3 regions of the Alkalibacterium putridalgicola genome follow, and region 3 is predicted to be linked to each of the others. Evidence: predicted binding sites of a transcription regulator. Region 3 holds the regulator's gene; each other region holds the start of a gene.
What was found. Region 3 encodes Rex, which represses fermentation and respiration genes when NADH is low (regulators of the CRP and FNR family bind a similar motif). Its sites were predicted from a motif close to TTGTGAANTANTTCACAA; they were not measured.

Region 1 (10,032 bases), 500 kb from region 3:
TTTTGGCCAATAAAGACCAGCGTATTTTGCCAATTGAGCTTCGTGGTTAAATCGGTCGATTTGACCAACTTCAGCGATAATGCCTGCGGCATAAACAGGTCCAATGCCTGGAATGCTTAACAATGTTTTGGCGCTATCGATGGTTTCCATAATATTCTCAATAGCTTTATCAATGATTTTTATTTCTTGTTCAAATCCACGTATAACACGCATTTGAACACCTAGATTGATATCAATACTGTCTTGTGCTAGTTTGCCTAAGCGATAAGAGTCTGAGACAGATTTTCTAATGACTTTAGCTAATTTGACAGGATCTTTAAAGCGTCCTCGCCCAAACTTTTGAAGTAAAGCAGCTAGCTCAACGCTATTCATTGTCCGAATCTCAGCCATTGAAATATCGCCATTCATTAATTGAATCATCGTTGAACTAAACACAGAGGTGCTTATATTTTCAGCTTTTAAGTCACTCGAAAGAGTGTTGCACTTGTAATAAAGATTTTCCACGTAGTGCTGCTGGGCTTCGGTCATCTGACGAATCAACTGATAGCGTGTACGAGTAAAACGTAGTAGAGCAACGAATTTTTCCTCTCGTGGTTGAGTTTTCGTATGCTTTCCAGTTGTCAAAAACTCAGCAATGATTTGGGCGTCTAATTTATCATTCTTTTCTTCTGTCCAGACTTTAGAAAAACGATGAATAACCCGCGGATTTTCTACAATGGTTTCAACGTTAATCAGTTTCAACTCTGGATCATTTGAGAAGAATAAGGACGGATGCATACTGTATTGACCAGTCGCTTCCATACCTACAAGTATTTTGTCAAAATTCAACTCCTCGTGAAAGCGAAGGATTTGGTCTTTAATCATTGTGGCGCCTGACTCACTATTCGCTACTGTCTCTTGCCAAAGAATCGTATTGGTATCATCTTCACGTAAGAGAAAACAAGCATCAAGCTTCGCTTTACTTACGTCTAAACCGACAAATAATTTCATGGAAGGGTTCCCCCTTTCGTTATAAATTTGGAAGGTAAGCTTGGTCACTCCGGGCTATCCCTGTAACACAATGCGTGCCTTAACCTCGCGCATAAGTATTTAACTCGTTTCTTGTGTAGCTGCCAAAACCGAAGGTTTCCTAAGACCAACGGACACAAGAACCAAGCCATACAGCTTATGAGTAAATAGTCTCAACATTGTGACGGGAAGCATGCTTAATGAGTAGTCGAACTACAAGGAGAGGAAAGCTTCATCCCATTTAGAACCATCTTCCATCTAGTTCTATTTTACACAGAAACAGCACGGAATGACCAAGCGATAACCAAGATATTTAATTATCAAAGAACTAAAGTGAATGGATCATCAAAAGCGACTTTTTGAAATTTTTCTCCCCCATGGGGGAGAAAGCTCCATTCTTTCAAACAGTTAATCAATCAACTAAGTTAAGAACAATTCTTAACTACAAACTTATTATACGAGGAGAGGACTTGATGAACTTAGAAAATAAATCATCTCAAATAGAATTTACAACGGCTTCTCAAACATTAAAGTATGGATTTTTTTGGTTTATTGCTTTCTTTTTCGCTATTCTGGCTTTTCTATTTAATTCACCGGAGGAAATACTGGAAGGGCAAATCGTTATACTCCTGTCTCCTTCAAATTTAGTAACAGATTATTTTGCTATATCAAACGTCGGAGCAACACTTTTCAATTCAGCAATATTAACAGCTCATTCAATATTGATCATTAAAATGTCAAAGGCAAGGATCAATGGAGCTGTCATTGCCGGCGTATTAACAGTTGCTGCTTTTTCCTTTTTTGGTAAGAATCTTTATAACTCTACGCCGATAGTTTTAGGTGCTTTTGCATATGCATGGTCAACTAAAGCACCGGCTGAACATTCATTACTTGCTGCATTGTTTGGTACTGCTTTAGGCCCACTTGTTAGTGAGATCTCATTTAATATCGGTCTATCCTTGTTGTCCGGTATCTTCTACGGATACCTAGCCGGCTTTATTGCCGGCTATATTATTCCTCCTTTAGCTCATCATATCGTTAAATTTACTAAGGGCTTTAGTGTTTATAATATAGGATTTACATGCGGTGTTATAGGTACCTTATTCGTTTCTATTATTCGTAGCACAGGGAGAGAAGTAGAGCCGGTATCGCTCTTATCTTCCGGTCATAATGAACCTTTCATCATCATTTTTCTTGTTTTATTCTCAATTATGATGATCACTGGGCTTCACTTTAATCATTGGACGTTAAAGGGATACGGAGAATTGCTGCAACATTCCGGTCAGCTTTCAACTGATTTTCTTGATCTGAATGGTTTTAGCATTACTTTGATCAATATGTCATTACTAGGATATCTATCCCTGGGCTATGTTCTGTTTCATGGCGGAGAATTAAATGGACCAGTTATAGGTGGTATCTTAACTGTGGTCGGTTTTGGAGCTTTTGGTAAACATATCAGAAATGTCATACCTATCCTTATAGGAGTGACTTTGATGGGATATTTGAACAATTATGACATGAGTTTAACAGGAGTAGTCACTGCAGGGTTGTTTGGAACAACCATTGCCCCGATAGCTGGAAGATATGGCGTAGTGATCGGTATGTTAGCTGGAGCGTTCCATTTAAGTATTGTAAGTAATACAGACACTCTTCATGGCGGGATAAATCTTTATAATAATGGCTTTTCTGGGGGATTCGTTGCAGCAATAATGATTCCCATATTGGAGGCTTTCCATTATCATAAGGAAAAAAGGAAGGAACTTCGAGAACCAGTGGATCCAGCAGATGAGATGAAAGGCGAGTCATAATTAGAGAACCAGAATAACTGGGATAAGAAAGGTAGACAAAAACCGCGTTCCCGGTTCAGCATGCATACTACATGCTGAACCGGGAACGCGGTTTTTTAACGAATATTGATAAATAAGCAGGCAGAGTCTATACCGGAGTATATTGTTCTATTCTGCTGATCCTAATACTTCCAAATCATCAGGGAGGGCTAAAGGGTTATCTGGATCGATGTGGTCATAAAACATGACGCCGTTCAAGTGGTCAATTTCATGTTGAACCACAATGGCAGGAAAGTTCTTCAAACGTTTTTTCTGTGTGTTGCCGTCAATATCGACATATTCAACTTTGATACGTTTATGTCTGGGGACATATCCCGGCACTTCCCGGTCCACAGACAAGCATCCTTCTCCTTCTGACAGGCAAGTCTGCTGAACAGAATGACTGACGATCTTTGGGTTGATCAATACCCCGCTGAATTCGGGTTCAGACTCTTCGGGATCATCAGAAGGAACATGAACGGCGATCATGCGCTTGGAAACATTTACTTGCGGAGCCGCTATACCGACTCCTGGTCGTAATTCATATTTTTCAGCTGTTTCAGGGTCCTGGCTGTTCTTTAAAAATTCCAACATTTTATCTGCCAAATCTTTTTCTTCATCAGTCAAGGGAAGAGTCATTTTACCCGCTACTTTACGTAAAGTAGGGTGTCCTTCACGTATAACATCATTCATGGTCAACATTTTCATTTCCTCCTTAAGCAAGTTCACTAGTATTTTAACAGTTTTTCCTAATTTCTGCACCTTTATTATTAAATTTATAAAAATAGCTGATAAGTTATGTTTGTTTATTAAGAGTGATGGATTTCACATGATAATTTTTCTGAAAAATCAACTGGTACACTTTTTTTTTTTCGGGTCTTTTATATAACAGTTTTTTTCCCTGTATTACTTTATTAAAATAAATTTTAAAATCTCATCATTCCAGAGAGTATAACAGTAACGTTGTGCTTTGTATCACAATGACCCGACAATCCTTTTGTGCCGGTATTTCTTCCCGGTCAATTAAGACGCTATCGCTTGCATTTCACTTAAAAAAATGATAAATTGGAAAAGGAATAGATAAAAATGTAACAGTCAAAAAGCGCTGTAACACTTAATTATATAAAGAGAGAGGAATGGGTAATCTATGGCAAAGCAACCAGTTGATTACGAAGCATTATTAAGTTCGATCGAAGCTTCGTTTCCGATGGTTCAAATATTAGATAAAGATGGGAACGTTGTTAACAACGACATCATGCCGGATTTATCTGATGATGAATTAGTAGAATTAATGACAAGAATGGTGTGGTCACGAGTCCTTCACGACCGCTCAATGGCGTTAGCTCGTCAAGGAAGATTAGGTTTCTATGCTCCAACAATGGGACAGGAAGCTTCACAGCTAGCAAGTCATTTCGCATTCAAAAAACAAGATTGGCTATATCCGGGATATCGTGATATTCCACAATTGATTCAACACGGCTTATCAGTATCCCAAGCATTCTTATGGTCAAGAGGACATGTGGAAGGCAATAACTATCCTGAAGATTTACATGCAATGGGTCCTCAAATCATTATCGGTGCACAGTATATCCAAGCGATGGGTAATGCAGTAGGACAGAAACTGGCTGGAAAAGAAGATGAAGTAACCTTCACTTATACTGGTGACGGCGGATCTTCACAGGGTGATGTATACGAAGGTATGAACTTTGCCGGTCGTTACAAAGCACCTATCGTCTTCTTCATTCAAAACAACGGCTATGCTATTTCCACTCCTCGTGAGAAACAGTCCGCTGCTAATACGCTGGCTCAAAAAGCTGCTGCTGCTGGTATCCCTGGAATCCAGGTCGATGGTATGGATCCATTGGCAGTATATGCAGTAACTAAGCAGGCACGTGAATGGGCTGCTTCAGGTAATGGTCCAGTACTGATCGAAACGATCACATCCCGTTTCGGACCACACTCAACATCTGGTGATGATCCAACGCGTTACCGTGAACAAGAATCGTTCGATTACTGGGAACAAAGAGATCCGCTTATTCGCTTCCGTAACTTCCTGAAAGAAAAAGGACTATGGACTGACGAAAAAGAAGAAGAGCTGATCGAAAAAACTAAAGAAGAAATCAAACAAGCTGCCAAAGAAGCAGATCAAGCTCCAAAAATGAAAGTTTCAGAATTCCTGAAAAACATGCACGGCGAGCCTGGTCAGAATATCGTTGAGCAGATCGAGAAATATGAAGCAAAGGAGAGTAAATAATCATGGCGAATCTTACAATGATTCAAGCGATCACGGAAGCCTTAGATCAAGAAATGGCTCGTGATGAAAAAGTCCTGGTATTCGGTGAAGACGTAGGTAAAAACGGCGGTGTTTTCCGTGCGACTCAAGGTCTTTTTGATAAACACGGTGAAGACCGTGTCAATGACACTCCGCTTGCTGAATCTGGAATCGGCGGTATGGCATTTGGTTTAGCTGTTCAAGGCTTCCGTCCAGTAATGGAAATCCAGTTCTTCGGATTCGTTTTCGAAGTCATGGATTCAATTGTTGGTCAAATGGCGCGTACACGTTACCGTACAGGCGGCAAATTAAACTTGCCAGCCGTAGTTCGTTCACCATTTGGTGGCGGTGTTCACACACCAGAAATGCACGCAGACAGTTTAGAAGGTTTGATGGCTCAGTCACCAGGACTTAAAGTCGTTATCCCTTCAAACCCATACGATGCTAAAGGGTTGCTAACTTCAGCTATCCGCGATGAAGATCCTGTTGTATTTCTTGAACACATGAAATTATACCGTTCATTCCGTGATGAAGTTCCTGAAGAACAGTACACGGTCCCTCTAGGAAAAGCGGGAGTTGCTAAAGAAGGTTCTGACGTTACTGTAGTAGCCTACGGTTATATGGTACGTGAAGCACTTAAAGCTGCAGAACAGCTGGAAAAAGACAATGTATCAGTTGAAGTACTTGACCTGCGCACAGTCTCACCAGTTGATTATGAAACAGTAGTTAAATCTGTTGAAAAAACTGGCCGTATGGTTATGGTTCAGGAAGCTCAACGTCAGGCCGGTGTCGGAAACACTGTTATTTCTGAAGTTTCTCAGCGTGCTATTCTTTCATTAGAAGCACCTATCGGCTTCGTTTCTGCCCCTGATACGGTATATCCATTTGGTCAAATCGAGAACACCTGGTTACCAAACGCTAAAGATATTACTGCAGCAATCAAAGAAACAGTTGAATTTTAATTAACGTTAACTGTCAGTACTGAATGAACACATTCAAAGTAAAATCATTTTAGAAGGGAAGAAAATTACAATGGCTTTTACATTTAAACTCCCTGATGTCGGGGAAGGCATGGCTGAAGGAGAAATCGTCAGCTGGTTAGTTTCTGAAGGAGACACCATCGAAGAAGGCGATTCTATTGCTGAAATCCAAAACGATAAATCAGTTGAGGAACTAGCCTCTCCAGTAGATGGAACGATCAAGAAATTCTTGGTAGAACCAGGAACAGTCGCTTCTGTAGGTGATCCTATTGTTGAGATCGATGCTGAAGGACACGAAGGTGACAGTGAGGATTCAGAAGAAGCAGCAGAAGAAACAGCTGCTAAATCAGAAGTATCGTCTGAAGAAGCTAAAGCCGGCGCTGAAAAAACAGATCCGGCGCAATCAGAAGCAAGTGTTTCTGATGATGTTGTTAAGACTGCTGATTCTAACAAACGCGTTCTTGCCATGCCGTCTGTCAGACAGTATGCACGTGAAAAAGATGTTGATATCAGCCTTGTAGAAGCATCAGGCAAAGGCGGGCGTACGACACGCGACGATATCGATAACTTCCTTCAAGGTGGCGGACAAGCTGCAGCTTCTCAAGAAACAGCTGCTACTGAAGATAGCTCACAGAGTGAAGCTAAAGGAACGACTTCTGCGGTTTCCACTAATGTCAAACCATTTAAATCTGGTCGTTCTGATGAAGAAACCAGAGAAAAAATGTCAACGACCCGTAAAGCAATTTCAAAAGCAATGGTCAACAGCAGCTTGACGATTCCATCTGTATCATTGTTTGATGAAGTAGATGTAACGAAATTGATGGCACACCGTACGAAATTCAAGACGATTGCAGCTGAGCAAGATGTTAAATTGACTTTCTTGCCATATGTTGTTAAAGCGATCATCGCTGTCATGAAGAAATTCCCGGCACTTAACTCATCTATCGATGATACGACTGATGAAGTTGTTTACAAAAACTACTTCAACATCGGTATTGCTGCGGATACTGATCAAGGACTTTATGTTCCGGTTGTTTCAGATGCTGATAAGAAATCAATGTTCAACATCGCTTCTGAAATTTCAGAACTAGGCGCTAAAGCACATGAAGGCAAATTGAAATCAAGTGATATGGCAGACGGATCGATTTCAATTTCTAATATTGGTTCAGTAGGCGGCGGTTGGTTCACGCCGATCATCAACCATCCAGAAGTCGCTATTTTAGGTGTTGGACGTATCGCTAAAAAAGCAATCGTAAATGACGAAGGAGAAGTCGTTGCTGCTCCAATGCTGGCATTGTCGTTAGTGTTCGATCATCGTGTTATTGACGGTGCAACAGGTCAAAAAGCCATGAACGAATTAAAACGTCTGTTGGCAGATCCTGAGTTATTATTAATGGAAGGATAAGGTGAATCATAAATGGTAGTAGGAGATTTCGCAATTGAACTGGATACAGTAGTTGTCGGAGCTGGACCTGGTGGATATGTGGCAGCTATTCGTGCCGCACAAATGGGACAGAAAGTCGCTATTGTAGAGAAAGAATTTATAGGTGGCGTATGCTTGAACGTTGGATGTATTCCTTCAAAAGCATTGATCACTGCTGGACATAAGTATCAGGAATCACTTGATTCAACAGTATTCGGTGTTACTTCTAAAAATGTTGAAATCGACTTTGCGAAAACACAGGAATGGAAAAACACTCAAGTCGTCAATAAACTGACTAAAGGTGTTGAAGGCCTTCTTAAGAAGAACAAAGTAGAGATCTTACGTGGGGAAGCATTCTTTAATGACGAGAATACAATGCGTGTCATGGGAGAAGATAGTGCGCAAACCTATTCCTTCAACAATGCGATCATCGCAACAGGCAGCCGTCCAATCGAAATTCCAGGATTTAAATTCAGTGACCGTGTTTTAGACTCTACCGGTGCATTGAATCTGACTGAGATTCCTAAAAAAATGGCTATCGTTGGCGGTGGATACATCGGTTCTGAATTAGCGGGTGTCTATGCCAATTTAGGTACTGAAATCACGATTCTTGAAGGTCTTCCTTCAATCTTGAATGGTTTCGACAAAGACATGGTCAAGCTTGTAGAGAAAAACTTCAAGAACCGCGGAGTAGATATCATTACTAACGCAATGGCTAAAGAGTCAACTGTTACAGATAACGGCGTAACTGTTAAGTATGAAGCTGATGGAGAAGAAAAATCTCTGGATGTGGATTATGTATTGGTTACAGTAGGACGTAAGCCAAATACTGATGAATTAGGTCTTGAACAAGCTGGTGTTAAAGTCAGTGATCGTGGATTGATTGAAGTCAACGAACAAGGCAGAACGAACATTAATAGTATCTATGCTATCGGTGACGTCGTTCCAGGACCTGCTTTAGCACACAAAGCAAGTTATGAAGCTAAAATAGCTGCTGAAGCTATTTCCGGTAAAAAAGTAGCTGTGGATTACCGCGCACTTCCAGCCGTAGCTTTCACAGATCCTGAAATCGCATCTGTTGGATACACTGAAAGTGAAGCAAAAGAAAAAGATCTTGATGTTAAAGTCACAAAATTCCCACTTGGTGGTAACGGTCGTGCATTATCTCTTAACGCTACTGAAGGTTTCGTACGTTTAGTAACAACGAAAGAAGACAATGTCATCGTTGGTGCTCAAGTTGCGGGGATCAGTGCTTCAGACATCATAGCTGAGCTTGGTTTAGCTATTGAAAGTGGTATGAACGCTGAAGATATCGCCTTAACGATCCACGGACATCCTTCATTAGGTGAAGTTGTCATGGACGCGGCTGAAGCAGCATTAGGTTTACCTATCCACATGTAATAAGTGTAAGGTTGTAAACACGGGAGATTCTCGGCTTAAAAGCCGGGAATCTCTTTGTTTTTGCAATTTGCTGTCTACTCATTTAAACTTAGATTAAAGATGTGTGAAATGAGGAGAAATTATGTCGGAGAATAGAATGAATAGAGATAAAACGGTCATTAAATGGATCGATGAGATAAGTCGGGTCATTATTCAAAAAAAAGATAATCAATTGGAAATCGAACAGAAGACATCGGCCAATGATTTAGTAACGAACATGGACAAGTGGGTGGAGAAAGAGTTGGTTGAAAGAATCCGCTCAGCTTATCCTGAAGATCGTATTTTAGGAGAAGAAGGATTCGGAGATGCTGTTGAAAACATGAGCGGGACAGTCTGGTTCGTGGATCCTATTGATGGAACATTGAATTTTATACTTCAGAACGAAAATTTCGCTTTGATGTTAGCTGTTTACGAAGATGGAGTACCGGTGCAAAGCTATATCTATGACCTTACCCTCAATAAATTGTACAAGGCAATTAAAGGCGAAGGGGTCAGTTGTAACGAACAACTGTTAAGTGAACCAGCGAATGTATCCTTGAGTGAAGGTATGCTCGCTACGAATTCTAGTATTATGATTGAAGACAAATATGATAAAGTCAGAAAAATAGCTAGAAAGAGTTTAGGTTTAAGACTGGTCGGTTCTGCCGGGCTTGAGACAGTTGAAGTGGCGAAAGGAAGTATTGCGGCTTATATCGCTACGAACTTAAAGCCTTGGGATATTGCTCCAGGCATTTTATTTATGGAAGAACTCGGATTGAAAGCTACTCAATTTAATAATGAACCATTAGATTTACTCAAGAATAACAATATCGTTTTTGCGACCCCAAAAGCTCATGACGAAATTATGAAACTTATGAATATATAATGAGGGAATAGCTTGTAATTTTGTTTGTATTACTGTTATAATACTTGGGGCAACAATATAGGATATTTGGAGAGCATTTATTCTTGAGTGTGAATCTATCAAGAATAAGTGCTTTTTATGATGAACATAAAAGAAAGCTCTATGAAAACGACAACAAATAATTAGATTCTAAGGTAATGAATTCGGAGGAATATTATGAAAAAAAGAGATGATATAAG
Region 2 (10,032 bases), 760 kb from region 3:
TGGTACAACTTCCTGGAAGCCAACTGTGGATATAGTTATCACTGTCATATAGAAGGCATCCATTAAACTGATATCAAGCAACAGATAATATCCACCAATGCCTATCAGAATAATCGCTACCAGCAAATATAATATATATAAGGTTCGTTTATGCTGCTGCATATATTCAACTCCTTGAGAGATAAGCGAAATCTAACTCTACTCTATTATTTTATCACTTAAAGCAGGAAAGATATAGAGGATTCGCTTATGAAGTCATGAATATAGATAAAAGGGAGGGCGGTTTAACTTCACTAAAAAAGTACGTACTGAAAAAGTGACGAAAACAAAAAAGAAGAGACCGGCAATACCTGTCTCTTCTTTCTTGTTCTTCTTTTCTTATCCTTTATAGGCGTCTCGGTAAACTTGAGCAAGTTCTGTGACTAAAGGTAATTTAGGGTTAGCTGTTGTACATTGATCTTCGAATGCACGGTCAGCCATAGCGTCGACAACTTTCTCAAAGTCTTTTTTATCTACGCCATTTTCTTTGATACTCATTGGAATATTCAGTTCTTTGGCTAGATCATAGATTGCTTTGATCAGACTTTCTACGCCTTCTTCGGTTGTGCTGGCAGGCAGGCCCAATGCTTTAGCGATTTCTGCATAACGTTCATCCGCAATGAAGTGTTCATATTTAGGAAACGCGACGAATTTTGTCGGTTTCTTCGCATTGTAGCGGATGACATGCGGCATCAGGATGGCATTTGAACGGCCGTGAGCGATATGGAACTGTGCTCCCAGTTTGTGAGCCAGACTGTGGTTGATTCCTAAGAATGCATTGGCGAAAGCCATACCTGCAATAGTTGAGGCATTATGCATTTTTTCTCGTGCTGTTTCATCAGCGCCATTCTTGTAGGCGGTAGGCAGATGCTTGAAGACTAACTGGATCGCTTTAATGGCCAATCCATCTGTATAGTCGTTAGCCATATTGGAAACATAAGCTTCGATCGCATGAGTCAGTACATCCATCCCGGTATCAGCTGTCACGACAGGAGGGACGGTCATAACAAATTGTGGATCGATGATCGCAACGTCCGGAGTCAGCTCATAATCAGCCAGTGGATATTTGGTCGATGTTTCTTTATCAGTGATGACTGAGAATGATGTAACTTCTGAACCCGTTCCTGATGTTGTCGGGATGGCTACAAATTGAGATTTCCCGCCCAGTTTAGGGAACTTGTAAACACGTTTTCTGATATCCAGGAATTTTTGTTTGATGCCGTTGAAATCTGTATCCGGCTGTTCATAGAATAACCACATACCTTTAGCAGCATCCATAGGTGATCCACCGCCTAAAGCAATAATGACGTCAGGCTGGAAAGCAGCCATGGCTTCTGCACCTCTCATCACGGTTTCCTTTGAAGGATCCGCTTCGACGTCAGAAAAGATCTCACAGTGGACATAATCCGGACGGTTTCTCAAGTGATAGAGGACACGATCGACATAGCCGAGCTCGACCATCATCGGGTCAGTCACAATAAAGGCCTTCTTGATGTCTGGCATTTTAGCAAGGTATTGAACAGAGTTACGTTCGAAATAAACTTTTGGTGGAATCTTGAACCACTGCATATTGTTTGTACGTTTGGCACGTTTCTTGACATTGATCAGATGCATGGTACCGACATTTGTTGACACAGAATTCCCTCCGTATGAACCACATCCAAGAGTAAGAGAAGGGATGTAGGCGTTATAGATATCTCCGATGGCGCCTTGACTTGAAGGTGCATTGACGATGAGACGGCCGGCTTTCATGCGGCGGTCAAATGCCTGAATGACGTCATCGTTGTGAGAGTGGATGACAGCTGAATGTCCCAATCCACCGTAAGCCAGCATTTCTTCGGCCCGTTTGATGCCTTCTTCAGAACTGTTTACTTTATAGGCTGCAAGTACCGGGCTCAGTTTTTCTCTTGATAGTGGATATTTTTTACCCACACCAGCGTATTCCGCAATGAGGATCTTCGTATCCTGTGGTACTTTGATACCTGCCATTTCGGCGATCTGGTAGGCTGAACGCCCGACGATAGCTGCATTCAACTGACCTTCTTCTGAGACCATCAATTGTTCGACTTTCTGTCTTTCTTCATTGTTCAGGTAGTGACAGCCGTTATCTGTCAACTCTTTTTTAACGTCAGAGTAAATTTCTTTATCCACGATGACTGCTTGTTCAGAGGCACAGATCATGCCGTTATCGAATGTTTTTGATAAGATCAGATCGTTAGTGGCACGCTTGACGTTTGCTGTTTTTTCTATATAACACGGAACGTTACCAGCACCCACACCTAGAGCGGGTTTCCCTGAACTGTAAGCAGATTTGACCATGCCAGGTCCACCGGTAGCCAGGATCGTGGCGACACCGTCATGTTTCATCAAGGCCTGTGTTGCTTCAAGTGAAGGCTTGTCGATCCACTGGATGCAGTTTTCAGGTGCACCTGCTTTGACGGCTGCTTCATATAAGGCACGGGCAGCTGCAGCACTCGATTTTTGAGCAGAAGGGTGGAAAGCAAAGATGATCGGGTTTCCTGTTTTGATCGCGATCATGGACTTGAAGATCGTCGTTGATGTCGGGTTAGTGACGGGGGTCACACCAGCGACCACTCCGATAGGTTCAGCGATCTCGACCGTTTCTTCATGTTTGTTCTCGTTGATGACACCGATCGTTTTATCTGATTTAATGCTGTGATAGACGTATTCAGAAGCAAAAAGATTTTTGATGATCTTATCTTCGTAAACGCCGCGGCCCGTTTCTTCGACAGCCATTTTAGCCAGTGTCATGTGCTGATCCAGTCCTGCCAGCGCCATCTGCTTGACGATTTCATCAACTTGTTCCTGATTTAATTCATACATTCCTTCTAATGCTTTCTGTGCTTTCGTGACTAACTGATCGATAGTCTCGTTCACATTCGTTTCTTTTTTGTTTTTTTCTAAAACCTTTACCATAATCATTTCCTCCTATAGTTAGTGAAGTATTGAGCAATACACTTTAAAAATAAAAGCCTTTCTCATATTTAATGTTGTGGGCCCTGAAAAAGACAGTATATTCTAGAAACAAAGCGATTGAACTTTTTTCACTTTTTTACCACAAACCTAGAGTACCATAGTGAATTCGCTTTCGCAAAGAGGAAAATGTGTCCATATTGTTACAGATTACACAAATCGATAAAAACGTTGATTTTAAAGTAAAACGTCATATAATGTTCATTGATTCACTTGTATATAGTGAGTTAATGTGATACTATGAACTTGTCGAAATTGATATACACACAAAGGAGAATTAATTATGGAAAAACAGCGTACCGAAGAGTTTTCTCTTGAATCCATTTGGAATGGTTTCACAGGCAAGACTTGGAAAGAAGAAATCGATGTTCGTAACTTTATTCAAAGTAACTACCACCCATACGACGGCAACGAATCCTTTTTAGAAGGTCCAACTAAAGAAACAGAAAAATTGTGGGACCAGGTCATGGACCTCAACAAAAAAGAACGTGAAGCTGGCGGCGTACTGGATATGGATACCCATGTCGTTTCTACCATCACTTCTCACGGTCCTGGCTACTTGTCTAAGGACATGGAGAAAGTTGTCGGTTTCCAGACAGATGAACCCTTCAAACGTTCACTCCAGCCATTCGGCGGCATCCGCATGAGTGAAATAGCAGCTGAGTCTTATGGTTATGAAGTGGATCCTTTCCTGTCACATGTATTTAGAGACTGGAGAAAAACACATAATCAGGGCGTTTTCGATGCCTACACACCTGAAATGCGTAATGCCCGCCGTACAGGGATCATTACAGGACTTCCTGATGCTTATGGCCGTGGACGTATCATCGGCGATTACCGTCGCGTTGCCCTTTATGGTTTAGATCGTCTGATAGCTGAAAAAGAAGCAGACAAAACTAACACAGATAAAGCAATGATGAACGAAAAAATGATCAGAAAACGTGAAGAGATCAGTGATCAGCTGAAAGCTTTACATGAGCTGAAAGAACTGGGTAATATTTACGGTTTTGATCTTTCGCGTCCTGCTCAAAATGCTAAAGAAGCATTCCAGTGGTTGTACCTTGGATATCTTGCAGCGGTCAAAGAACAGAACGGTGCTGCAATGTCATTGGGACGTACATCAACATTCTTAGATATTTATATTGAAAGAGATCTTGAAAATGGAACGATGACTGAAGTGGAAGCACAGGAATTAGTGGATCACTTTGTCATGAAACTCCGTCTGGTCAAATTTGCCCGTACACCAGAATATAACGAACTGTTCTCAGGGGATCCAACTTGGGTAACCGAAGTGATCGCGGGTGTCGGTTTAGACGGCCGTCACATGGTCACTAAAAATAGCTTCCGTTTCCTGAATACTTTAACAAACTTAGGACCAGCTCCAGAACCTAACTTGACTGTTTTATGGTCAACAAAACTGCCTCAGTCATTTAAAAATTACTGCTCACGCGTTTCTATAGAAAGCAGCGCGATCCAGTATGAAAACGATGATATGATGCGTGAAGAATGGGGCGACGACTACGGAATCGCCTGCTGTGTGTCAGCTATGCCTATCGGTAAGCAAATGCAGTTCTTCGGTGCCCGTGCCAACTTGGCTAAAGCCTTATTATATGCCATCAATGGCGGTGTGGATGAGAAATCTAAAGCACAAGTTGCACCTGAATTCCGTCCGATCACTTCTGAGTATCTTGATTATGATGAAGTCACTGAAAAATATGACCAGATCCTTGACTGGTTAGCTGAAATGTATATCAACACATTGAACATCATTCACTACATGCACGACAAATACAGCTATGAAAGTCTTGAAATGGGCTTACATGATTCAGACGTTGCCCGTACGATGGCTACAGGTATTGCCGGATTCTCAGTCGCAGTGGACTCACTTTCAGCTATCAAACATGCGAAAGTCAAAGTCATCCGTGATGAAGACGGACTTGCTGTAGACTACGAAATCGAAGGCGACTATCCAAAATATGGTAACGATGATGATAGAGTCGATGACATTGCTGTTGAACTGCTGAAAACATTCATGAACAAAGTCAGACAGTTCCCAACTTATCGTGATGCAACACACACAACATCTATCCTGACGATCACATCAAACGTTGTTTACGGTAAGAAAACAGGTAACACACCTGACGGACGTCGTGCCGGCGTGCCATTCGCACCTGGTGCCAACCCATTACACGGTAGAGATACGAACGGTGCTCTGGCAAGTTTGAACTCCGTTGCCAAATTGCCTTACAAAGAGTCACTGGACGGCATTTCAAACACCTTCTCGATCGTACCAAAAGCTTTAGGTAAAGAAGACAGCGTTCAGCAGAACAACCTGTCAACGATGCTTGACGGTTACGTGAAAACAGGTGGACACCACTTGAACGTCAATGCCTTGAACCGTGAAACACTTGAAGATGCGATGGAGCATCCTGAAGAGTATCCGCAACTGACGATCCGTGTGTCCGGATACGCTGTAAACTTCATCAAACTGACGAAAGAACAGCAAATGGACGTACTGAGACGTACATTCCACGACTCATTATAAGAAAAGCAGTTTAAACTTTATTAGGGGGAAGTAATAATGACAGATTCACCAATAGGCTATGTACATTCAACAGAAAGCTTCGGCTCTGTTGACGGACCTGGGATCCGCTTCGTAGTGTTCATGCAGGGGTGCCGTATGCGTTGTGAGTTCTGTCATAACCCTGATACCTGGAATATGGGCGGCGGCACACCTTACGCACCTCAGGAACTTCTGGATCAAGCATTGAAGTATAAGAACTACTGGGGAGAAGAAGGAGGGATCACCGTCAGTGGCGGTGAACCGCTCATCCATATCGATTTTCTGATCGAATTTTTCAAACTGGCGAAAGAAGCAGGCGTCAGCGTCTCTTTAGATACCTGCGGGCAGCCGTTCACGTATGACGAGCCTTTCTTCAGTCGATTTGAAGAATTGATGAAGTATACGGATCTTGTCCTGATGGATATCAAGCATATCGACAACGAGATCCATAAGAAATATACGATGCATTCCAATACCAGTATTTTAGACATGGCGAACTACCTGTCCGAAATAGGTAAACCCATGTGGCTGCGACACGTGCTTGTTCCTGAACGTTCAGATTTTGATGAGCACTTGGAACGCTTGAGTGAGTTTATTGAACAGCTGGACAGTGTGGAAAAAGTGGAAATACTGCCTTACCACCGTCTGGGCGTTTATAAATACGAAGAACTGGGTATCCCCTATAAACTGAAAGATATCGATCCTCCTACGGCTGAACGTGTTGAAAATGCCAACCGTATTTTGAAAACACATAAATATCAGACGCAAAATTAAGTCGAACGTGCCGGCTGTGTCCATAGTGAGTCATTCACTTGGTACAGCCGGCACGTTTTTTCATTTATTGAAATTTCATGGGTTTTACTATATTCTATAAGAAGAGAATGCAAAACAAAGGAGAATGACAGTGAGTAAAATATTGATTTTTGGACATCAAAGTCCAGATACAGACGCCATCACATCAGCAATAACTTTTTCCTATCTGCAGAATGCCTTAGGAAAAGAAACAGAAGCTGTTGCTTTAGGAAAAACAACAGCGGAAACACAGTATGCATTGGATTACTTCGAGGTTGAGACACCTCGCGTCGTGACCACAGTGGCACAGGAAACACCGGAAGTTATGCTGGTCGATCATAATGAAGCACAGCAGAGTGTTCCGGACATTGAGAAGGTTAAAGTCCTGGCTGTTGTCGATCATCACCGTATTGCCAACTTCCAGACGGCCAATCCGCTTTATTATCGAGCCGAACCGGTCGGCTGCACGAACACGATCATCCTTAAGATGTTTAAGGAAAATAACATCGACGTCCCTAAACATATTGCCGGATTGATGCTTTCAGCAATCATTTCAGATACGTTATTGTTGAAATCACCAACCTGCACACAAGAAGACGTGAAAGCAGCAGAAGAATTAGCAGAAACCGCTGGCGTGGACTTGGAAGCTTACGGTAAAGAACTGCTGAAAGCCGGTACGGATACTTCAAGCAAAGATGCCGACATGATCCTGAACGACGATGCGAAGAACTTCCCAATGGGCGGATTGACTGTACGTATTGGTCAGGTAAATGTCGTGGACGTGGATGATATCCTGGACCGCAAACAGGAACTGCTCGATGAAATGGCAGCTCAATCCGAAAACAATGAGATAGATCTATTTATCCTTGTAACCACCGATGTATTGAACAGTAATTCAGTTGCTCTTGTTTATGGAGAAGAGAAAGCTCAAGTAGCGCAGGCCTTTAATAAAGAGCTGAAAGACGACACGCTTATGCTTGAAGGTGTCGTATCAAGAAAAAAACAAGTCGTACCACCGTTGACTGTAAAATTCGGTTAATTGGAGATGTAAATAAAAAATGGTCGTCCTCAAAACGAGGACGACCATTTTTTTATGCATCATATATATGAAGAGCAGGACAAGCTGGGGCAACAAACATAGCGATATATCGCTCATCTCGTAAAGAAGCAGAGGAGATTGCCCAGCTTCGAATGAGAATGATTAGATTAGATGCAGGACACGTCAAATGTCTGTTTATTGAGACTGGACATCTGCTGGGAAAACGAGCCAATACCGTTTTTCGTTAACCAGTCAAAGCGCAGGTCATCGTCATAAAGCGTGACTGTATCACCGATTTCAATATCTTCGTCCACTTCGATAAGGATATGACTCATCATCATGACGCGGATGGGATATTCTTTATCGTTGATTTTGACTGGAAAGTCTTTGCGTCCTTTCAGCAGGCCATTGCCGTAACCGATGTCGCAGACGGCGATCGTGATGTCCTTATCTGTCTGATATTCTGCAGAATAGCCGATCGATCGGCCGGCTTTCACGGGAGTCAATTCGATGACGCTGGCCTCGATGCTCACTGCCTGTTCAGCTATAGTCGTATCCAGACCATCATAATAAGGACGCGTCCCATATAAGATCACACCGCCGCGTATATGGGTGTGATAGGGAAGCAGATCATCACGCAGATAGGAAGAGCTGTTCTGAGCGTGGATATAGGTCAGATCCGGGAGGTAAGCTTTTAATTGATCCAATATGATCAGCCAATTTTGGACTTCTTCCTCGTAACGCTCCACACCAAAATCATCGGCCGAAGCGAAATGCGTCCAGATGCCGCTGATATTCATGTCGGGATCGTCCAGGATCTGTTTCATCTGGTCACTCGACGTAAACCCCAGCCGGTTAAGGTCATTTCTGTAAACCAGCTGGATATCTATGTCTTTGAGTTCCTCTCTGTACTTATCATAGAAAGCCATAGAGGACACAGTCAAGGTCAAGTGATACTTTCTGATCTGGTCAAAATCGGCACCCGGATCGAGCAGTAGGATAAAAATATCATTATCCCATTTTCTCAACTGAATAGCTTCAGCCAGGCTGGTCGTTGCGAATGCCCGGATGCCGCCTTTGTAAAAAGCCTGATAGACTGTCTCGAGCCCATGGTTATACCCATCGTTTTTTACGATGGCAATGGTGTCGACCTGCGATTGAAAGCGACGGGCTTGCCGGGTCAGTCTTTCGGTGTTCAGTATCAAACGAGCAGTCATCCAACCAACCCTAACGTATTAGCAATAGACTGGTAATATTTCACACCGTTCAGCAAAATCTTTTCGTCAAAGTTGAATAAGGCGGTATGCAGTCCGTGAATGTAGCCTTTTTCTTCATTACGGACTCCCAGGAAGGCAAAGTTCGTTTTGGCGATGGATGAATAGAACGAGAAGTCTTCCCCGAACAGATAAGGGACATTTAGAAGTTCCAGTGTCAAACCGGCCTGGTCCGCACTTGTTTTAACGGTATCCATCAGGGACTCGTCGTTATAAACAGCCGGATAACCTTTGGCAAAGTCGAGTGCGGTTTCCGTTCCAAAAAGGGCATCGGTACTGGCTACGATAGTTTCCATTTTATTCTGGATGTGTACGAGATCCTCTGGCACATACGTACGGATCGTTCCCTGGATATGACCGTCCGTAGCCACTGTATTGATGGCTTCACCGGCATGGAGTTTACCGATATGGAGGATATTCTGGTGCAGGCCGTTTAAAAAGTACTGCTGGACCTGACCGAGCTGGTTCGCGATGTGAGTCACTGCACCGAGGGCACTGTAGCCTTTTTCTTTCTGTGCGACATGAGCGGACAACCCTTTGACGTTGATTCGGTATTCGGTGGCGCTGGCCATGAGAAAGCCCGGTTTAGTAGCCAGAGTATGTTCGGGAATATCCGGACCTAAGTGCAGGCCGTAGATCTCTTTGATCTTATAGTCTTCAAAAGGAAACGCACGGATCAGTGCATCGGCACCGGCATTGGATTCTTCAGATGGCTGAAAAATCAGCAGCATGTTTTTCTCGAGTTTTCCTTCGTCCTGTTTCTCCTTGCACCATTCGGCGAATGCCAACAGCATGGATGTGTGACCGTCATGGCCACAGGCGTGCATGGCGCTTTCGTGCTGCGATTTGAACGGGACATCTGTTTCTTCCTGGATCGGCAGAGCATCGATGTCCGCACGAAAACCGATCGTTTCTTCTGAACCGGAACGGCCTTCAAAGAAGACCACAGTTGCAGTATCCAAGGGTGTAAAATAAGGGATGGACAGGTTATCTAACGTATTTCTGATATACGCGGTCGTTTTGTATTCATGAAAAGACAGTTCGGGGATCTGGTGCAGGTTTCTTCGATGTTCTGTTAAGGTTTCGGGTAGGTGATCCATACATTCCTCCTGTAAGTGATGACTGTGTAAAATTGCGGGTCGTAAGTGATTTATGAGTCAAGCTCTCTCAACGCGGAGATGATCGCTACTTTTTCAGAGGCCACATCGGACGTGTTTTTGATTTTCCGGGCAGGCACGCCGGCTACGACGGTATCTGCCGGGACGTCTTCTGTGACGATGGCGCCGGCAGCGACCACGGAGCCTTTGCCGACACGGACACCTTCTAAAATA
Region 3 (10,032 bases):
TTTCCGAATTCAACTTTTGGAACACGCTTCTCTTTTTTGTCGCCATGATTTTGTTTGATATGACGACAACAGCCATTAATAATCTAATGGATTTTCAAAAAGCAAAAGATAAAACATATCAGCAGAACGTCAATATTATCGGACGTACCGGTTTATCAGAAAAGAAAGTGATTCGTCTGATTTTTATTATGCTTGGACTTTCCATAGTACTGGGTTTAATACTAGTCTATCGGACAACATTTTTACTTTTGGCTATCGGGGTTGTTTGTTTTGCTATAGGGATCTTTTATACGTTCGGACCAATACCTATCTCTAGAACGCCATTGGGAGAAATACTTTCCGGACTGACTATGGGCTTTGGCATTTTCTTTATTGCAGTGCTGATCAATGATTCAGATGGCAGTCTGATCCGTTTAGCTTTTGAGGGACCTGAATTTTTACTGACCGGTAATCTGCAGGCTATCTTTTCAGTCTTTTTAGTATCATTGCCGACTGTATTTCTGATTTCAAATATCATGCTAGCTAACAACACGTGTGACCTTGAAGAGGATATCGTCAATAACCGGTTTACTCTCCCCTTTTATATCGGGAAAGAAAGAGCTGTTTTACTTTTTAATCTGTTGATGTATCTCAGTTATGTGATCATCGCTTTATCTGTTGTCCTGGGGTACCTTCATCCTTTAATGCTCGCTGTTTTCATTACTTTCCCCTTGATCAAAAAGAACTTGAATGCCTACAACCAAAAACAGATAAAAACGGAAACGTTTGTGGTAGCTATCAAAAATGTAGTCCTTTTCAGCAGTGTAGAAGTCGGCCTGCTGGCTCTCAGCTTATTTTTTGTATAAATTTCAAGAATATTTATCAGCGCTCTAACGTCGGCCCAAGATCATCATTCCGGCATGAGTCTCTGATCGATCAAAGAATTTAAGAGGACGGGACAAAAAGCGTTTAGCCCTGTAGCTTCTAACGCAGCCCCGCCGATAACTGCTGAAGGAGTTATCGGCGGGGCTGTTTATTGGAACACGTTTATAACAAATGATTCGGAATCGAGTAGGAGATAAATGATTAATTCATTTATCGTCCTCTCACACCACCGTACGTACGGTTCCGTATACGGCGGTTCAATATCTTAAGTAAGCAGACTCTGCCAGGTCTCGTAGTGAAACTACGTTCCACCGGTAGAGTCTTTTCGTTGTAAGCACCCAATGAACTTCAGGTGTTTTTGACAGTCTCCAGTATTTCTTTCTGGAATAGCCTATGCGTTTGGCACTATCTATATCTAGACCTAAGCGCATTAATCTGCTAATCTTAGTACGTGGATTTTTCCATCTCTTTAAAATTAGCTGCCTGATTCGGTGATGGAGCCATTGCTCCACTTTAGTTACGAAGGTTTTGATGAAGCCTGTGCCAAAATAATTTATCCAGCCTCTTGTTCGGCTGTTTATCTCTTTGACAATCTCATCAAACTTCCCTGCTCGCTTACGTTTGGTCAAGCGTTTCAAGGTGCGAATGAATTTCGCTTTGGCTTCGTTCGAAGGTCTGTAGCGACAGACCCCATTCACTGTGGTTATCAGACAACCCAAGAACTTTAAACGCGTTGGTGAACCCACTTTACTTTTCTCTTGGTTGACAGTTAGTTTCAGGTCTTTTTCAATGAAGCGAGTGATGCTTTGGAGCACACGTTCACCGGCTCGTTTTGACTTCACAAAGATGACGAAGTCATCAGCGAACCGAACGAAACGATGTCCTCTCTGCTTCATTTCTTTATCCAGTTCATGTAAGTATACGTTACTGAGTAGGGGCGAAATCACGCCACCTTGTGGTGCGCCTGTGTTACTTTCTACGAATTCGCCAGACAGATCTATGACACCGCTCTGTAAGAACTTACGGATAATTTTCAGAATCATTTTGTCCTGTATATACTGTTCGAGATAGTACATCAGCTTATCATGATTGAGTGTGTCAAAGCACTGTTTCAGGTCACAATCGACGGCCACTTTGTAGCCTTGCTGATAATAGTCGACACACTCTTTCAGAGCTGTATGATTGCTTTTCCCTTTACGGAACCCATGACTGTGTGGGAGGAAATGTTTATCAATGATAGGTTCTATCACTTGCCTGATGGCTTGCTGGACCACTCGGTCCCGTACCACTGGAATGCCCAGTTTTCGGATACCCCCATTCGCTTTGGGAATTTCCACCCGTCTGACCGGTTGTGGTTTATAGGTGCCGTCTAACAGTTTCTTTTTTAAATACGGACTCATTTCCATGATATGTGATTCTATCTCATTAACTGTCATACCATCTACTCCAGCAGCTCCTTTATTGCGTTTAACAATTTTAGCCGCTTCAAATAGATTCTTCTCACTTACAACGAGCCTCATGAGAGACTCACCATACTTGTCTTTACATTCACCTAGGCGATTACTCCGCACATCTACATACTCTTTCGCTTCCAGCTTATCCCTTTGTAGTTTGCCAACCCGTGGGTCGTTTTCTGCGTTTGTCATAATGCCTAACCTCCAATCTTCAAAGTATTGATATTGTTCGGTCCTTCGGTACATTTTCCCTACTATGACCTCGGCTGACTTCTCGCCATTCGTTGTTACTACTAAGCGCTGACGAGACCTCCCCGGGTAAGAACGACAACCTTCTGCTCACGTCACTGCTTCATTTACTCAATAGAATTCGGGCAGTATCGGACTTCACTTTGTGATGCAAGCTCATCCGTTCTATTAAGCCTTGGTATGAAGTTTCTGTTCGTCAGTGCAAGCATTTGCGTCCGACTTCCTTCAGATTCCGCCTCACGGCGGACACCCTTGTCTTTCGCTAACAGTTCCTACTGCCAAGTCTGTAGTGGACTTTCACCACCAAGTTGTCGCCCATGCCGGGCGCACATCACCAAAGAGGGTAGGACAAAAGTCCTACCCTCTTTTCATCTAAAATATCTATATTGTTCAGGAAATAAATCTCGTTATTACATCATGCCGCCCATGCCGCCGGGATTCATTCCGCCAGCCTGATTGTCATTTTCTTCAGGGATTTCTGCGACAGCTGCTTCTGTTGTAAGAAGTAGGGCTGATACAGATGCAGCATTCTGAAGAGCTGAACGGGTAACTTTAGTTGGATCGATGATACCCGCTTCAACCATATTGACCATTTCCCCAGTTGCGGCGTTAAAGCCAATTCCTGGCTCAACATGTTTCAGACGTTCAACGATGACACTGCCGTCAAGTCCAGCATTTTGAGCGATCTGACGGACAGGTTCTTCCAAAGCACGCAGGACGATCTTCACGCCGGTCTCTTCGTCGCCTTCAGCGTCGATTTCTTCCAGTTTATTTAAGATATTGATATATGCAGTCCCTCCGCCGGCAATCACGCCTTCTTCAACGGCCGCACGTGCAGCATTCAATGCATCTTCAATACGCAGTTTACGTTCTTTGATTTCCGTTTCAGTTGCTGCACCCACTTTGATCACAGCCACACCGCCGGCTAACTTGGCGATACGTTCCTGAAGTTTTTCACGGTCAAACTCAGAGGTGGTTTCTTCAGCTTGAGAACGCAGCATGCCGACACGCTGTTCGATGGATGCTGCATCACCGGCACCTTCAACGATCGTTGTATCATCTTTCGTCACAACGACTTTACCTGCCGTACCTAGCTGGTCGATGGTCATATCTTTAAGATCCAGACCTAAGTCACTTGTAACGACAGTTCCGTTCGTCAGTGTAGCGATATCCTCAAGCATACCTTTACGGCGATCACCGAAGCCAGGTGCTTTAACGGCAACAACATTCAATGTGCCACGGATCTTGTTCAGGACTAATGTAGGAAGAGCTTCGCCTTCGATATCATCAGCAATGATCAGCAGCGGACGATTCTGCTGCATGATATTTTCAAGGACGGGTAAAATCTCCTGAACAGATGAGATTTTCTTGTCTGTGATCAGGACATACGGATTATCAAGACTAGCTTCCATCTTCTCGTTGTCTGTCACCATGTACTGAGATAAGTATCCACGGTCAAACTGCATCCCTTCAACGACATCCAGTTCTGTTTCGATACCTTGAGACTCTTCTATCGTGATTACGCCGTCACTGCCGACTCTTTCCATAGCGTCTGCAAGCAAGTGACCGATTTCCTCGTCTCCGGAAGAGATTGCTGCGATCTGTGCAATAGATTCTTTGTCAGCAACTTGTGTTGAAATCTCGCGAAGTGACTCAACAGCTTTCTTCGTTGCCATTTCGATTCCACGACGGATACCGACCGGGTTAGCACCAGCTGTCACATTTTTCATACCTTCGTTGACGATAGCTTGAGCTAATACAGTTGCTGTAGTTGTACCGTCGCCGGCAATATCGTTGGTTTTGCTTGCCACTTCAACGACCAGCTGGGCACCCATGTTTTCAAATTTATCTTCCAGTTCGATTTCTTTTGCGATCGTGACTCCGTCATTAGTGATTTGAGGAGCACCGAATGATTTATCTAAAATGACGTTTCGGCCTTTTGGACCTAATGTTACTTTAACTGTATTTGCCAGTTTATCTACTCCGCGCAGCATTGCTGCACGGGCATCTTCAGAAAATTTAATATCTTTAGCCATGTTTTAATTCTCTCCTTCGTTGATTATATTGAAAATGAAATCGTTAAAACGAATGAATTATTCGACGATCGCAATGATGTCTGTATCTTTGACAACTAAATATTCGGTCCCCTGATATTTGATCTCAGATCCGGCATATTTTTCAAAGATAACTTTGTCGCCAACTGAAACGGCTGGTTTGGAATAGTTACCATTATCAAGCAGTCTACCTTCTCCTGCAGCGACTACTACGGCTGTCTGTGGTTTTTCTTTGGCAGAATCCGGCAGGACCAAGCCGCTTGCAGTTTTTTCTTCTTCTTTTTTCACTTCAAGAAGTACGCGATTTCCTAAAGGTTTCAACATAATGTAATCCCTCCATAAGTAAATTGTTTGTTTTGTCTTATTTTTTTCACTATCAGCTAGTGAATAAGTGAGTTTTAGCACTCTAACCAGTCGAGTGCTAACTCCAATTCTAAGTATATTCAAAACAGAATGATCTTGCAAGCCCTATCTTAAAAAAACATTCATTTTTCCTTGTGTGGAAACGGACCTCTATTTGTGTTAAATTACTAGTATTGTATATAACAAACAAAGGATGACTTTAATGGATCAAATCACTTTAAATAAAAAAGCGGCAACACGTATCATCATACTTTTCCTGCTTGTTCAAGTCCTGGCAGGGGTCATTCCTGTCTTTCTACCTGAATCATTAGGAACGATAGGATTTTTGACACCGTCACTCGTCCTCTTCACTCTAGGTGCGGTCGGTATGATAGCGATCGAAAAAAGATTTCATATGCATTTTCCATTTGAAAAACCTCTAAACAAGCAGAAGAAAGACGTTCTGCTATGGGGGATCGCCGGTATCTTTATCGCCCTCTTTGCACAGAACCTGGCGAGCATCGTCGAGGTCCAGTTGCTGGGATCACCGATGGAGTCTCAGAATACACAAATGCTTGTCGAAGTGGTCAGAAACTACCCTGTCTTCATCCTTCTCATAGGAGTGGCCGGGCCGGTCATGGAAGAATTCGTATTTCGAAAAGCGATTTTTGGGATGCTCATTGAAAAAACTGGCGGTATCGGTGCAGCGGTCATCAGTTCACTATTGTTTGCTTTCGTCCATTTTGACGGTCTGCTACTTGTCTATTCATCCATGGGGTTTGTATTCTCCTGGCTTTACTTCAAAACCAAGAATATCTGGACACCGATCATTGCGCATTGTCTGATGAATACCCTGGCCGTAATTGCGAACCTATATTTCCTCTGATCATGACTAATTTTCCCACGTAGAAAGGATCCACTATGACAGAAAAACAGCTTAAACTACAAATCGTTTTTAAATATGTATTCTTTGCACTTTTCCTCTTCTTCACCATTGACTCGGTTTCATCAAATGGGTGGGGGTTCTTTTCCTATCTGTTTGCCCTTTTTGCAACAAAGGACTTTGTGAACGGGACACGTTTGGCGCAAGCCTATTACAACATCAAAAAAAGTAAGAGATAACTAAAAGCGTACCCGCTCTAATCAAGCGGGTACGCTTTTTTAATTTCAATTTAGATAATAAAATCATTCAACGGTTCATCCGGGTCATCTGAATTTTCCAGATCCTGATAGTAATTGATAAAGTAGATCAGTGTCTGCAGCTCATTTGTCAAATCAACATTATGGACGCGGATATGTTTAGGCACCGTCACACGGATCGGCGTGAAATTCATGATACCTTTAACTCCACCTTCAACCAGCTGGTTGGCCATATCCTGAGCGATTTCTGAAGGGACTGTTATGATGGCCACATCGATTTGCTGCAGGTCGAGCTGTTCTACCATTTCATCTATGGAGTAGATCGGCACACCTTGATGGATCGTTCCGATCAGTTCATCTTTGACATCAAATCCGGCACTGATGCGGATATTATTATTGCGACGGAAATTATAGTTCAGTAACGCCTGTCCCAAATTACCTACACCGATCAGGGCAACGTTGGTCAGTCTATCCTGATTCAGCGTTTTACTGAAAAAGTTCATTAACGCTTCAACATCATAACCATAACCTCTTTTACCTAGAGCACCGAAATATGAAAAGTCGCGTCGGATCGTTGCGCTGTCCACTTTTACGGCTTCACTTAACTTGGCAGATGAGATGCGTTCCTTGCCTGCTTCATATAAAAACCTCAAATAGCGATAGTACAGCGGCAAACGTCTCGCTGTCGCTTTAGGTATTTTCTTTTCAACCATCATTCATTCTCCTTATCCGATTTTAAATTAACTTTAGTTTAATCATTATAAATTACTGTTTATTCAGTCTTTGTGCATTCACAAACTATAAGTAATATGCCACTTTCTATTATAGCATTAATCTTACTAAATAAAAGTAAAATAGCCTGAATTCTAAGAATATTCATAAACTTTGGAGTACATCTAAATTGTATATATATGAACGTTAAAACGATTAGTGAGCAATCGTACATGATAATAGCTGATTCTTAATTGAGAATGTGATTCACAATATAATCTTATATCACTGGACTCCTGTATTGTTATCTGCTGTATGTATGCTAAACTATTAAGAGATGAATTAAGGTAATTTTTATGAAAATGAGGATACTAACATGATACTTTTACAAACTGAAAAAATTTCGCGTTATTTCGGTGCAGATAAACTGTTCGATAATGTCTCCATTGAAATCAAAGACAACGCACGTATCGGTCTGGTCGGAAGGAACGGTGCCGGCAAAACGACCCTGCTTGAAATATTATCCGGTCGGGAAGAACCGGATTCCGGAAATATCCACAAGAAAAAGGATATCACCATCGGTTACCTTGATCAGTACACAGGACTCGACTCCTCGCTGACGATTTGGGATGAAATGATGAAAATCGCCGAACCACTGCTTGATATGGAACAACAGATGCGCGACATCGAATCGCAGCTGAGCGATCCAGCCCTTGAAAAATCGGGCCGTGACTATGACGAACTGCTTAAACGCTACGATACCCTGCAATTGACTTTTCATGAAAAAAACGGCTATGGGATCGAGAGCGAGATCCGTTCCGTCCTTCATGGCTTCAGGTTTTATGAAGAAGACTATGACACGCCAATACAAAATCTGTCAGGCGGACAGAAAACACGCCTAGCCCTTGCCCAGCTGCTTTTAGAGAAAAAAGATTTGCTGATTCTGGATGAACCGACCAACCATCTGGATATCGATACGCTTTCCTGGCTGGAAACGTATCTGCAGAACTATTCCAAAGCCCTCCTGATCGTTTCTCACGACCGGTACTTTTTAGACAAGGTGATCAACGAGGTTTACGAAGTGAGCAGAGGGTCCGTGGATTATTTCCCGGGCAACTATACGAATTATCTGAAATTAAAAGCAGAAAAAATCAAACGTGAATGGAAGGTCTTTGAGAAACAGCAGAAAAAAATCGCTAAACTCGAAGATTTTGTCGACAAAAATATCGTACGTGCCTCAACCACAAAACGGGCACAGGCTCGCCGAAAACAGCTGGAGAAAATGGACCCTTTATCCAAGCCGCAAAATGACGAAAAAAGCGCCCATTTCCAGTTCCAGACAGGTAGAGAATCGGGACAGATCGTTCTGCAGACTGACGATTTGACCATCGGATATGAAACCACTGCTCTCTCGAGTCATATCGATCTGGACATCCGAAAAGAGGAGTCGATTGCTGTCGTCGGACCCAATGGGATCGGAAAAACGACACTGCTGAAAACGGTCAATCAGATGATCCCCGCTCTTGGCGGTAATGTTTCATACGGAGCAAAAGTCGATCTGGGATATTATGATCAGGAACAGAATCTGTTGAATAATAAGAAAACGGTATTGAATGAAGTGTGGGACGACCATCCTAGTCTCCCGGAACAGACGATACGAACATTGTTAGGTTCTTTTCTCTTCAGCGGTGATGATGTCGAAAAATCCATCGCCTCTTTAAGTGGTGGCGAAAAAGCGCGTGTGGCTTTAGCCAAACTGTCCTTGGAAAAGAATAATTTCCTGCTTTTAGACGAACCAACCAACCATCTGGACATCGATTCAAAAGAAGTCCTTGAAAACGCCCTTATCGATTATACAGGCACTTTGCTGTTCGTCTCTCATGACCGTTACTTTATTAACCGTCTGGCCACAAAAGTCATTGAGTTGAACGAGAATGGCGCTGATGTCTATCTTGGGGACTACGATTATTACCTTCAAAAGAAAGCCGAGCTCGAAGCCCTGGAACAACTGACGTCTTCTGAAAAAGAAGAGGAAGACGGACAGAGTGATTCTTCTCCTTCAACCACGAAACAATCGTTTGAAGCACAGAAAGAGAATCAGAAGAATCAGCGGAAGCTTGAACGTGCTGTTCAAGCTATCGAAGATGAACTCGAAGAACTGGAAGAAAAGATACAGTCTGTCCAGGAAGCCTTGAGTGAACCGGAGATATCCAATGATTTTGAAGAGCTCGAACGTCTCGCCAAAAAAAATCAGGAACTGCAGTCCAAGCAAGAAACCTTGCTTGAGGAATGGGAAGAAAAACAGCTCGCCTTGGACGATTTGAATTAATTGAAAAAGCAGCAGATCAGGATGTAACATCTCCTGATCTGCTGCTTTCATTATTTTCTGATCTTTTATTGGTTTTTATGTTTAGAGAGTGCCCTTCACAGCTCCGCAATCTCCTTAAAGGTCACTCTCTGGTCATTTGTGTGACCTTTATTACTTCGTAAATCTCGTGAAGGGCACGCAATTGTCTTTTCCGTGACCTCCACTGCTTCCTAAATCTCGTGAAGGGCACGCAATTCACTTTTCCGTGACTTTCACCGCTTCCTAAACTTCTCGAAGGGCACGCATTTTCCTTTTGCGTTACCTCCACTGCTCCTCACTCTTCACGAAGGGCACGCGATTCACTTTTGCGTTACCTCCGCTGCTTCTCACTCTTCACGAAGGGCACGCAATTGTCTTTTCCGTGACCTCCACTGCTCCTCACTCTTCACGAAGGGCACGCAATCGTCGATAAATATAAAAAGACAGCGATGTATCAGAAAATAGCTGATACATCGCTGCTGAAAATCAGTTAATATAGATAATCTACCTTATACTGATAATCCTGGTCTGCCGTTTAGTGAAAAATCGGCGTAATTATTGTTTTTAAGCTGAACATATGCAGCAGCGCCGATCATTGCGGCATTATCTCCGCACAATTCGAGCGGCGGGATAAGCAGTTCCACATCGGTCAGTTCTTCAGACACTGCTTTCTCCAAAGCGGTGCGCAGGCCTTTATTGGCAGCCACTCCCCCAGCCAGGATCAGCTGTCTGACATTTTTCTCCTTGGCTGCCCGTATCGTCTTGTCGACAAGTACATCGATCACAGCAGCCTGAAAACTTGCGGCCAGATCATTGGCGTTGATTTCCTCATTTTTCTGCTTCGCATTATGGACGGTATTGATGAACGAAC

Region 1: a site for Rex is predicted at 3,798-3,815, ahead of pdhA (pyruvate dehydrogenase (acetyl-transferring) E1 component subunit alpha). Genes of this name have one in related genera too.
Region 2: a site for Rex is predicted at 3,174-3,191, ahead of adhE (bifunctional acetaldehyde-CoA/alcohol dehydrogenase). Genes of this name have one in related genera too.

The regions. Positions count from the first base shown of each region.
Region 1 covers NZ_CP162615.1:1,642,321-1,652,352, reverse strand. The annotation lists gene AB4027_RS07775 (IS110 family transposase) at 1-990, opposite strand, end outside; gene AB4027_RS07770 (DUF1576 domain-containing protein) at 1,482-2,816, shown strand; gene def (peptide deformylase) at 2,964-3,536, opposite strand; gene pdhA (pyruvate dehydrogenase (acetyl-transferring) E1 component subunit alpha) at 3,982-5,088, shown strand; gene AB4027_RS07755 (alpha-ketoacid dehydrogenase subunit beta) at 5,091-6,068, shown strand; gene AB4027_RS07750 (dihydrolipoamide acetyltransferase family protein) at 6,139-7,491, shown strand; gene lpdA (dihydrolipoyl dehydrogenase) at 7,504-8,910, shown strand; gene AB4027_RS07740 (inositol monophosphatase family protein) at 9,032-9,814, shown strand; gene typA (translational GTPase TypA) at 10,010-10,032, shown strand, end outside.
Region 2 covers NZ_CP162615.1:1,379,883-1,389,914, reverse strand. The annotation lists gene AB4027_RS06515 (TrkA family potassium uptake protein) at 1-162, opposite strand, end outside; gene adhE (bifunctional acetaldehyde-CoA/alcohol dehydrogenase) at 379-2,976, opposite strand; gene pflB (formate C-acetyltransferase) at 3,317-5,578, shown strand; gene pflA (pyruvate formate-lyase-activating protein) at 5,615-6,370, shown strand; gene AB4027_RS06495 (manganese-dependent inorganic pyrophosphatase) at 6,501-7,427, shown strand; gene AB4027_RS06490 (alanine racemase) at 7,595-8,644, opposite strand; gene AB4027_RS06485 (M20 family metallopeptidase) at 8,641-9,801, opposite strand; gene dapD (2,3,4,5-tetrahydropyridine-2,6-dicarboxylate N-acetyltransferase) at 9,852-10,032, opposite strand, start outside.
Region 3 covers NZ_CP162615.1:2,140,277-2,150,308, forward strand. The annotation lists gene menA (1,4-dihydroxy-2-naphthoate polyprenyltransferase) at 1-845, shown strand, start outside; gene ltrA (group II intron reverse transcriptase/maturase) at 1,122-2,510, opposite strand; gene groL (chaperonin GroEL) at 2,978-4,603, opposite strand; gene groES (co-chaperone GroES) at 4,661-4,945, opposite strand; gene AB4027_RS10185 (lysostaphin resistance A-like protein) at 5,187-5,849, shown strand; gene AB4027_RS10190 (YdiK family protein) at 5,885-6,085, shown strand; gene AB4027_RS10195 (redox-sensing transcriptional repressor Rex) at 6,136-6,816, opposite strand; gene AB4027_RS10200 (ABC-F family ATP-binding cassette domain-containing protein) at 7,191-9,143, shown strand; gene tsaD (tRNA (adenosine(37)-N6)-threonylcarbamoyltransferase complex transferase subunit TsaD) at 9,671-10,032, opposite strand, start outside.